2 regions of the Halanaerobium sp. ST460_2HS_T2 genome follow, and region 1 is predicted to be linked to the other one. Evidence: a T-box and tRNA genes for the amino acid it is inferred to sense, from the RefSeq annotation. Region 1 holds a T-box; the other holds one or more tRNA genes.
What was found. A T-box is a leader RNA that pairs with one kind of tRNA and senses whether it is charged. The one in region 1 lies ahead of ileS (isoleucine--tRNA ligase), so its partner is inferred to be a tRNA-Ile.
Positions count from the first base shown of each region.

Region 2: it has a tRNA-Ile gene. The T-box ahead of ileS (isoleucine--tRNA ligase) is inferred to sense a tRNA for this amino acid. The anticodon was not compared.

Region 1 covers NZ_QPJF01000002.1:103,132-108,661, reverse strand. Annotated here, with positions in the region: gene DFR80_RS01960 (HlyD family efflux transporter periplasmic adaptor subunit) at 1-315, shown strand, start outside; gene DFR80_RS01955 (YggS family pyridoxal phosphate-dependent enzyme) at 320-1,024, shown strand; gene DFR80_RS01950 (YggT family protein) at 1,042-1,314, shown strand; gene DFR80_RS01945 (RNA-binding protein) at 1,326-2,114, shown strand; gene DFR80_RS01940 (DivIVA domain-containing protein) at 2,134-2,664, shown strand; T-box leader at 2,766-3,001, shown strand; gene ileS (isoleucine--tRNA ligase) at 3,058-5,530, shown strand, end outside.
Region 2 covers NZ_QPJF01000025.1:8,955-14,484, forward strand. Annotated here, with positions in the region: gene dnaG (DNA primase) at 1-802, shown strand, start outside; gene rpoD (RNA polymerase sigma factor RpoD) at 819-1,895, shown strand; tRNA gene DFR80_RS11910 (tRNA-Ile) at 2,049-2,125, shown strand; gene DFR80_RS11915 (Nif3-like dinuclear metal center hexameric protein) at 2,221-3,336, shown strand; RNA gene rnpB (RNase P RNA component class A) at 3,420-3,783, shown strand; gene DFR80_RS11925 (hypothetical protein) at 3,835-4,044, shown strand; gene DFR80_RS11930 (hypothetical protein) at 4,037-4,246, shown strand; gene DFR80_RS11935 (helix-turn-helix domain-containing protein) at 4,494-4,844, shown strand; gene DFR80_RS11940 (YebC/PmpR family DNA-binding transcriptional regulator) at 4,908-5,530, shown strand, end outside.

The DNA.
Region 1 (5,530 bases):
GATATTCGTCATAATTTAAATAATACCTTTTTTGTTATTGAATTAGATCAATTTATTTCTCGCTGGATTAATAGAAGAAGAATTAATATAAATATTATTAAAAATATTTATCGTGGTATTAAAATTCCCAGGAAAGCAGTTTTTAGTCAACCTTCGGGTCAGGGAGTACTTAAAGTCAGTGGTTATAACAAATATGAATTTCAGAAAGTAGTAATTTTAAATGGAAATTCTCAGTATGTAATAGTTAATGGTCTGGATATAGGTGAGGAAATAATTACAAATCCTGAGGACTTTGATTATGGTAGGGAGGCTTAGGTTAATGGAGAAAGAAAAGTTGATTTCTAACTTTAATCAGGTTAAAGAAAATATAAAAGCAGCAGCCGGTAGAGCTAACAGGAATTATCAGGATATAACTCTACTTGCTGTAAGTAAAAATCAGAGTTTAGACGACATTAAAATTTTAGCTGAAGCAGGCATCAATTTTTTTGGTGAAAATCGAGTTCAGGAGCTGGAAGAAAAAAATGAAATGTTAACAGCGGAAAATATTACCCTGGACTGGCATTTTATTGGACATTTGCAGAGAAATAAAGTAAAATATCTAATGAGAATGAAAAATTGTAAGATGATAGAGTCAATTGATAGTTTTAGACTGGCCAAAGAAGTTAACAAAAGAGCTAAAAAAAATAAAAGAGAGATACCTGTTTTGATTGAAATTAATATTGCAGGGGATGAAAATAAATTTGGAATAACCCCTGAAAAAGCTGAAGACTTTTTAAAGAAAATAACTAATTTCGATTATCTTAAAGTTGAAGGTCTAATGACCGTTTTACCATATTTAGATGATGCTGAAAAATTACGTTCATATTTTAAAGATATGAAAAAATTATTTGATCAGCTTTCAAAAGAGGTTATTCCTCTTAAAGAACTTTCAATGGGCATGTCAAATGATTATCAGCTTGCTGTGGAAGAAGGGGCTACCATTGTCCGGGTTGGCTCAGCAATATTTGGCGAAAGAGAATATTAGAATCTGGAGGAAGAATAATGTTTATTTTAGCAAGAACAATTAGCGCTATTTTTGAAATTTTAAATTTATTGATTATCGCTCGAGTTATTATTTCCTGGGTTAGACCTAATCCTGGTGATATGCGCTGGCGCAAAATAATTAAGTTTATTTATGATGTAACTGAACCAATTCTGGGACCGATTAGAGAGTTGCTGCCCAGAGGTGGAATTTTAGGTATTGATATTTCACCCTTAATTGCTCTGTTTGCACTTTCAATAATTAGAAATTTTTTGATTAATATTGTAATTTAAGGTGGGGACATATGTTTGACGAAGATAAACTATTAAATCATTTATATAGAGAAGAAGATAGAATACTGGGTTCACATATTTTAGATAAATGTGAACAGGTTTTAAAATATCATAAAACTCAGGCAACAGATTTTTTAAACCCCTATCAGATTGAGATTGCGATTCCTTTAATTGAACAGATTGCTGAAATCAATTTTAAAAAAGAGGGAGGCTATCCTGGAGCAGAAAGAAAAAGACTGGTTATTTTTCCAGAATATTTGTTTCCAGACCTAGTAGAAAAGCAGATAAAAATTTATCAACTAAATGGTAATTTTGCATTTCAAAAACTTAGTCACAGAGATTTTTTAGGGGCTCTAATGGGGCTGGGACTTAAGCGCAAAATGATTGGTGATATTCTTGTTCATTCAGATTTTGCTCAGATTATAGTGGCAGCTGAAATTGAAGATATTATTGAATTGAAGCTGGATAAAGTACATCAGGTACCCATAGAAGTTAAAGAGATTAAAGAGTCTGAAATTGTTAAACCTGTACAACATGAGAAAGAAATTTTAACTACTGTTGCTTCTATGAGGTTGGATTCAGTAGCCAGTTCTGGTTTTGGTGATTCCCGCAGTAAAATGTCAAGAGATATAGAGAATGAAAAAGTTAAATTAAACTGGAAAATAGAAACTGATCCGGCTGCAGAGGTAGAAATAGGGGATCTCATTTCTGTGAGGGGCCGGGGTAGAGTTAAGGTTGAAGCCGAAAGAGGTATTTCGAATAAAGGAAGAATCAAGTTAACTTTAAAAAGATTAACCTGATTTTAGAAGGAGGGATATTTTGAAGTTAAACCCACTTGATATATATAATAAGGAATTTAAAAAGTCAACATTTGGTTATAATACCACTCAGGTTGATGAATTTTTGGATGATGTGGGCGTTGCTTATGAAAGACTGCTTAAAGATTTGAACAATCTTCAGGAAGAAAATAAAGCTTTGAATGAAAAAATAGAAAACTATGAAGATATGGAAGATAAGCTGCAGAATACTCTTGATTCTATCCAGGGTACTATTTCTGAAAGAATAGAGCAGGCAGATAATGAAGCTCGAATGATTATTAAAGAAGCAAGAATAAAAGCAGAAAAAATAAAAGAAAATGCGCGTGATCAGGTCGCTTCAGAGAAACGGAAACTTGAGCAGTTGAGAGAGCAGAGAAATTTCTTTAAGATCCGCTTTCAGACACTTCTGGAAAGCCATCTTGAAATGTTGAATGAAGAAGGTGAAGAATCATTGAGAGGAAATTTCGATGATTCTAGTTTTGAAGTTGAAGCAGGAAGAGAAGGCAAAACTGATTTGGAAGAAAATAATTAAATCAGCTTGCTGGTATTAGTTATTGCAAAAAGTTATCTTTATTTTTAGAACTTGACTTATTTAGAATGATAGTTTATAATTGATAAAAATGCTATATAAATAAATTGATTTTGAAAGGGAGAGTATCAATTTTTAATAGTTTACAGCGAACCGGGGATGGTGGAAGCCGGGAAACTGAAAATTGAGAAGATCACCCTGGAGTCGGTATATGAATTCAGTAGTATACCCGTATTTCTGCGTTAAAGATTGCTGAGATAAAATTAGTGAGCTTAAAAATAAAGAATTTATCTGCTTACTTATTTTAATTAGGGTGGTACCGCGGTCTCTCGTCCCTTCCAGGACAGGAGACTTTTTTTATTTTTAATATATTTTTACAGGAGGTTATATAAGTAAATGAGTTATAAGGAGACAATTAATTTACCTGATACAGATTTCCCAATGCGGGCAAATCTAAGTGAAAGAGAAGTTGATTTTCAAAAACTTTGGCGGGAAAAAGAAATTTATGAAAAAGCAGTGGAAAATAGAGAGGGTAATGAATCCTTTATTTTGCATGATGGTCCTCCATATGCCAATGGAGATATTCATATTGGTCATGCCTTAAATAAAATTCTAAAGGATTTTGTAACCAGATTTGCAACCTTAAGAGGTTATTATTCTCCCTATGTACCTGGCTGGGATACCCATGGTCTGCCAATCGAACATCAGGTTACAAGTGAAATGAGTGATCAGGAACGAGCAGATCTTTCTATCTCTGAATTGAGAGAAAAATGTACTAACTATGCTTTAAAATATGTTGATCGCCAGAGAGAACAGTTTAAGCGTCTTGGTGTCTGGGGAGAATGGGAAAATCCATATTTAACCCTAAATAAAGAATATGAAGTAAAACAGATAGAAGTTTTCGGAGAAATGGCAAAAAAAGATTTATTTTATCGAGGTAAAAAACCTGTACATTGGTGTCCTCACTGTGAGACAGCACTGGCTGAAGCAGAGGTTGAATATGGTGAAGATCGAGCACCTTCAATCTTTGTTAAATTTCCGATGATTGATGAGGTCGAAGTTGGTGGGGTAAAGCTGAGCAATGAAGACAGCTATATAGTTATCTGGACAACTACTCCCTGGACTATTCCATCTAATATGGCAATTGCTCTTCATCCTGATTATCCTTATGTAGTAGTTGAGGCAGAAGGTGAAAAGCTGGTTATGGCAAAAGAACTAGTAGATTCAGTAATGTCTCAATCTGATATTGAAGATTACGAAATCATAAGTGAAGAATTTAGCGGCAAAGAGTTGGAAAATAAAAAAGCGCAGCATCCAATAGTTGACCGTGAATCACTTTTAATTTTGGGAGAGCATGTTACTTTAGAACAGGGTTCAGGTTGTGTACATACTGCACCTGGACACGGACATGATGATTTTGTAGTTGGTCAGGAATATGATTTAGATGTTTATGCACCTATGGATAACAAGGGTCATTTTACTGAAGAAGCTGGAGAATTTGCAGGCAAACATTATGATGAAGCTAATATTATGGTTACTGATAAATTAAAAGAAAAGAATTTGTTAATGAATCTTGATTTTATTGACCATCAGTATCCACACTGCTGGCGCTGTAAGGGTAATTTAATCTTTAGAGCGACAGATCAGTGGTTTGCTTCTATTGATGCAATTAAAGAAGAAGCACTGCAGGCTATTGCAGATGTGGAATGGTATCCAGCCTGGGGTGAAGAAAGAATGAGCAATATGATTTCTGAGCGTTCAGACTGGTGTATTTCACGCCAGAAAAAATGGGGAGTACCAATTCCTATTTTCTACTGTGATGAATGTGGTGAAGCAATAATTAATGATGATACTTTAGATTCTGTTAAAGCTATTTTTGCAGAAGAAGGATCAGCTGCCTGGTATGAAAAAGATGCAGCGGATTTACTGCCAGCAGGATACAGCTGTCCTCACTGTGATAGTAATAATTTTTCTAAAGAAGAAGATATAATGGATGTCTGGTTTGATTCTGGTTCCAGTCACAAGGCTGTTTTGGAAACTCGTGAAAACTTAAGTTGGCCGGCACAGGTATATTTAGAGGGTACTGACCAGTACCGCGGCTGGTTTAATTCTTCTTTACTTACTGCAGTGGCTACTGAAGGCAGAGCACCATATAATGAGGTAATTACCAATGGCTTTACTGTTGATAAAAAAGGAAATAAGATGTCCAAGTCACAGGGGAATGTAGTTTCTCCCCATAAAGTTATTGATCAATACGGTGCTGATATTTTGAGGCTGTGGGTTGCATCTTCTGATTTTAAAAATGATATTAAAGTATCAGATAATATTTTAAAGCAGAATTCTGAAGCATATAGAAGAATTCGGAATACTTACCGCTTTATCCTGGGAAATATAAGTGATTTTGATAGTGACGAAAATTATGTAGAATATGAAGACCGCAGAGAATTAGACCGCTGGATTATGATTCGTTTACAGGATCTGATTAAAAAGGTAACCTCTGCTTTTGAAAACTATGAATATCATAGAGTTTATCATGATGTTCATAACTTCTGTACAGTTGAGATGAGTTCACTTTATATGGACATCACAAAAGACCGACTGTATACAGATGGGACAGATTCTTTAAGCCGCCGTTCAGCTCAGAGTACTTTATATGATATCATGATGGGTCTGGTGGTTATTCTAGCACCTGTACTTCCTCATACCTCAGAAGAAGTATGGCAGTTCCTACCAGAACAAATGAAAGCTGAAGAAAGTGTGTTTTTAACTGACTGGCCGGAAATAAAGGAAAGTTTTTATGATCAGGAGCTAATTGATAAATGGGATCAATTACTTGCTTTAAGAAAAGATGTTTCGAAGGCTCTTGAAC
Region 2 (5,530 bases), on a different contig from region 1:
CAAAGTTATTCAGTTAGCCGAAGGTAGTGATCCAGACCAACTATTAAAAAATGAAGGCAAAGAAAGCTTTGATAAATTAATAGAAGAAGCTGTAAATTTAATTGATTTTAAAATTAATATGATTGTTAAGAATAAAAATCTTAATGATCCAGGAGTGCGAAAAAAAGTTTTGAAGTCAATTGTTAAACTTTTGAGTGAGGTTAGTGATAATCTGGAAAGAGAAATTTATATTGAAAGGGCTGCTGCTAAAACAAATTTCAAGGCAGAAGTGCTGGCCGATGAAGTGGAAAAAGAATTTCAGAGAAATAAAAGCAGGAATTATCAAAGAAATAGAGAAAAACAAAATAAGCAAACAGAAAAATCATTTGACTTATACTCACAATTATCGTATTATCAAAAAGTTGAGGAAGAAATTCTGGCTCATTTTATTAGTAATCCTGGTTTAAGAGAGCAGATTACAGCCAGACTTTCTAAAAATGATTTTAATGGTAGAACTGCTCAACTTGCGGAACGTTTATTTAGGGGTAGTGTGATCAGCAATTCAGTTAAAATTGATAAAATAAAAAATGAGTTAGGAGATGAACTTTTATCTTACTGGTCAGAAATTCTGGTTAAACAGGATAATTCTTTAACTAAAGAACACATTTTAGAACTGGCTGAATATTTAAGTTCTAAAAGAATAGCCAGCAACAAAAAAAAGCTGTGCAATTTACTCAGTAGAAGAGAACTAAGTTTAAATAAATTAAATCGCATTTTATTAACATTTTATAGTTTGAATTATAATATTGAAAGGAGGGACTAAAGTGGCTGAAAAAGATATGAGTCCTGCCAAAATAGATGAAGTTAAGAATCTTGTCAATCGTGGAAAAAAAGAAGGGGAATTAACTTATGAAGAAATTATGGATGCCCTGGAGGATATTGATTTAGATTCTGAAGATATAGAGAAAATCTATGATATATTCAGTGAAATGAATATTGAAATAGTTAATTCTAAATTAGAAGATGAAGAGGATGAAGATGACGAAGATGAAAATAGTGGTCTTGATCTGAGTGTTCCTAAGGGTGTTGGTATAGATGATCCTGTTCGAATGTATTTAAAAGAGATTGGTAAAGTGGACCTTTTAACAGCAGATGAAGAGGTGGAACTTGCCAAAAGAATGGAACAGGGGGATGAATGGGCTAAACAGCAACTTGTTGAAGCAAATTTGAGGCTTGTGGTGAGTATTGCCAAAAAATATGTTGGTCGCGGAATGCTTTTTCTTGATTTAATTCAAGAAGGTAATATGGGACTAATGAAAGCAGTAGAAAAATTTGATTATACCAAAGGTTATAAGTTTAGTACCTATGCTACCTGGTGGATCAGACAAGCTATTACTCGTTCTATAGCTGATCAGGCCAGAACAATTAGAGTTCCAGTCCATATGGTTGAAACTATTAATAAACTGATCAGAGTTTCAAGACAGCTTCTACAGGAAAAGGGAAGAGAACCCAAGGCGGAAGAAATTGGTGAAGAGATGGATATCTCCGCTGAAAAGGTAAGAGAAATTATGAAAATTGCACAGGAACCTGTTTCGCTTGAGACTCCCATCGGAGAGGAAGAAGACAGTCACCTTGGTGATTTTATTGAAGATGAGGATTCTCCTGCTCCTGCATCAGCGGCATCATATATATTGCTTAAAGAACAGTTAGATGGAGTTTTGGATACTCTTACTGATAGAGAAAAGAGAGTACTTGAACTTAGATTTGGAATTGAAGATGGTCGACCAAGAACTCTGGAAGAAGTGGGAAAAGAATTTGGAGTTACCAGGGAAAGAATTCGACAGATTGAAGCTAAAGCACTGCGGAAATTAAGACATCCCAGCCGCAGTAAAAAGTTGAAGGATTACCTGGAATAAAGAGTATGAATGGGGAATTGGAAGTATTTATGAGATATTACAATATTATCATTAATATTTCGGAGATTAATTGCAAATTTACTCTTGACCTGGACTGATTTCTATCATATAATTATTCTTGTCGTCACAAATAATAGATTTGTTTTTTGCAGCGGGCCCATAGCTCAGCTGGTCAGAGCAACCGGCTCATAACCGGTTGGTCCCAGGTTCGAATCCTGGTGGGCCCACCAAGGAATATTAACACCCTGTTCTTTAATTAGAGCAGGGTTTTTTTGCTTTTAAATAATAAGTATGCTAATGAGTATCTATTTGAGGAGGTTAAGTTATGGCAAAAGTAGCAGAAGTTGTTCAGTTGGTGGGAGAACTTGCTCCCGGTAGATTGGCAGAAGACTGGGATAATGTAGGTCTGCAGGTTGGAGATCTAAACCAGGAAGTAGAAAATGTACTGCTGGCACTTGATTTTAATAATGAAATTTTCACTGAAGCTTTAGATAAAAATTGTCAGTTAATTATTACTCATCATCCTTTTATTTTTAACGGGATCAAATCTGTGGATGCCCAGAGTGAAAGTGGCAAATTAATTTATGGACTGATTAAAAATGATATTTCCTTATTTTCTGCCCATACAAATTTGGATATTGCTGAAGGTGGTTTAAATGATTATCTGATTAGAAAATTAGATGTGGAGAATATTTCTGTTTTAAAAACAACCAGCAGCCTTAACTATTATAAGCTGGTTACTTTTATTCCTGAAGGCAGCTTTAAAAATGTACGAGATGCACTTTATGCTGAGGGGGCCGGTAAATATAAAAATTACAGTCACAGTGGTTTTTACCAGCAGGGAAATGGTAATTTTAGACCTTTAGAAAATTCTGATCCTTATTTGGGGCAGAAAGACTCGCTTAATCAGGTAAATGAATATAGATTTGAAACTATAGTAGCACCTGAAAATTTAGATAAGGTCGTTAAAACTTTGCTAAGAGAGCATCCTTATGAGGAACCTGCCTGGGATTTATATCAGATGGAGAATTTAAAAAATGAAAAGGGTATTGGCAGAATTGCTGATTTAAAAGAAGAAATTGAGCTCCAAACTTTAATAGAAAAGATCAAAGAGGTTTACAGCATAGATCAGCTTAAAGTTGTAGAGCAGAAAAATAAAATAAAGAGAATAGCTCTCTGCAGTGGAAGTGGGGCTGATTTTATCAAAGATGCCTATTATCAGGGGGCAGACCTTTATCTAACAGGAGATATTAAATTTCACGAAGCTCAGACAGCAGAAGAGTTGGGCTTATCTTTAATTGATTTTGGTCATTATGGCAGCGAAAAATTTGTTCGAGATTTATTAGCTGCCAGTTTAAAGACAAAAGCTTCAGCAAAATTAAATAAAGAGTTAAACTTTATAAAATCAGAGCTTAATACAAATCCCTGGACCTATAAATAAGGTCTAATAAGTGGGTGTTTTTAACTTGAGTAGAATGCTTGACATATTATAAATCTGGTGGTATACTTTATATGGTAAAAAAATAAGTTAACCGGATGATCGCATCTTTTATGATGAGGAAAGTCCGAGCTCCACAGGATAGGATGCCGGGTAACACCCGGTGGAGGTAACTCCCAGGCTAGTGCCACAGAAATATACCGCTTTTTGATGAAAGGGTTTTCTTGAAATTCTTATCATTGGAAGTAAGGGTGAAAAGGTAAGGTAAGAGCTTACCGGGTTTCAGGTAACTGGAATGCCAGGTAAACCCCATCTGGAGTAAGTCCAAATAGAGAGAATATAAAAGTGATCCGCTTTTCTCCGGGTAAGGACGCTTGAGGGTTCAGGCAACTGTGCTCCCAGATAGATGATCATCTAATACAGAACTCGGCTTATAGGTTAACTTATTTTTTTCTCTGTTATATTTTCAATTTTTATAAAAATCAAAAAAGGGGTGTTTGAATGGAGAAAGCAGTAATTGATGTAATAGATTATATTGATGCGGCAGTAAATAAAACAGAGCAATTTAATGATTATTCTCCTGAAATGAGTAACAAAGTTCTGGATAATAGAATTATGACACTCGAAGGTTACATAAGATATATTGAACGAGAAACGATGCCCAGATTAGAAGGTCTGGTAGAAAAGCTTGAGGAGGTAAATGATGGTTGATCAGATATATTATAAAATTCAGTATCCTCTTAAAAAAGCTATAGATTTAATGAAAGATTTGGATAGTCATGATCTAGATTCACTTGGTGAAGGTTTAAGTGATTATGACAGAGAAAAGATTGCTAGCTTCATAGAAGACTGGAATAATGGCGGTAGAGAAAAACTGACAGCATTAATCAGTGATTTGAGAGCCCAACAATAAATAATATTATTTTAAACCATAGCTGATTGGCTGTGGTTTTTTTATGTCAATAAAATATTACCTTAATTTATTAAAGGTGTCTGAGGGATATTTTGTTCTTTAAAAGACTATAAATATTATAAAAAGAATATTTATAGATAAAAAATACTTAAATACTCTAATAATACCTATTTACTTTATTATAATACCTATATCCTCTTCAAATTGAGCTCTCTTCGCTCTAAGATATATATTAGAGGTGAGCTGAATGCAAAAAGAATTTATTGGTAGAAAAATTAAAGAATACCGGAAGATCAATGAGTTAACCCAGGAGGGTCTAGGTGAAAAGGCAGGACTTCATTATACATATATTGGTCAGGTAGAACGAGGAGAAAAGGAACCTTCCTTAAAATCACTGATAAATATTGCTGATGCTCTTGGGGTAGGTGTGGACAAATTACTGATTAATTATGATTTGAGTTCGGAGGCGAGTATTAAGATTTCTAATATAACTGATCTGCTTTTAAATAGAGACGAAAAAGAACTAGAGATGATCTACACACTTTTAAAAGATCTGACACAGATTTTAGAGGAACATAATATTGAAAAACAATCATAATTATGGTACAATAAACTGCAAACTGATTAATGAAGTGTAATTTGATTTAAGGAGGGTTATTATATGGCCGGACATTCTAAGTGGGCTAATATAAAGCATAAAAAGCAAAAAGAAGATAAGAGAAGAGGTAAGTTATTTTCAAAATTAAGTCGTAAAATAGCTGTAGCTGCAAGAGAAGGTGGCGGAGATCCTGAGATGAATTCGGATCTCAGAATGGCTATTCAGAAAGCTAAAGATAATAATATGCCTAATGATAATATTGAGAGGGCAATTAAGCGAGGTACAGGTAATTTAGAAGGAATGACCTATGAATCCTTTGTTTATGAGGGGTATGGACCTGGTGGAGTTGCATTATATCTTGATATTATGACTGATAATAGAAATAGAACTGCATCAGAAGTACGCCACATTTTAGATAAAAATGGGGGTAATCTTGGTTCTAATGGCTGTGTTGCCTGGATGTTCCAGCGTAAAGGCGAGCTTGTAATTGATCTCAACGAATTTGAAGTTGGGGAAGAAGATTTATTATTAGAAGCATTAGAGGCAGGAGCAGAAGATTTAGATTATGGAGAAGAGGAAGCAATAATTTATACTGATCCGTCTAATTATGAATCAGCCAGAGAATCTTTGGAGGAAGCAGGTTACGAATTTGAATCTGCTGATCTGGCAATGATTCCTGATAATAA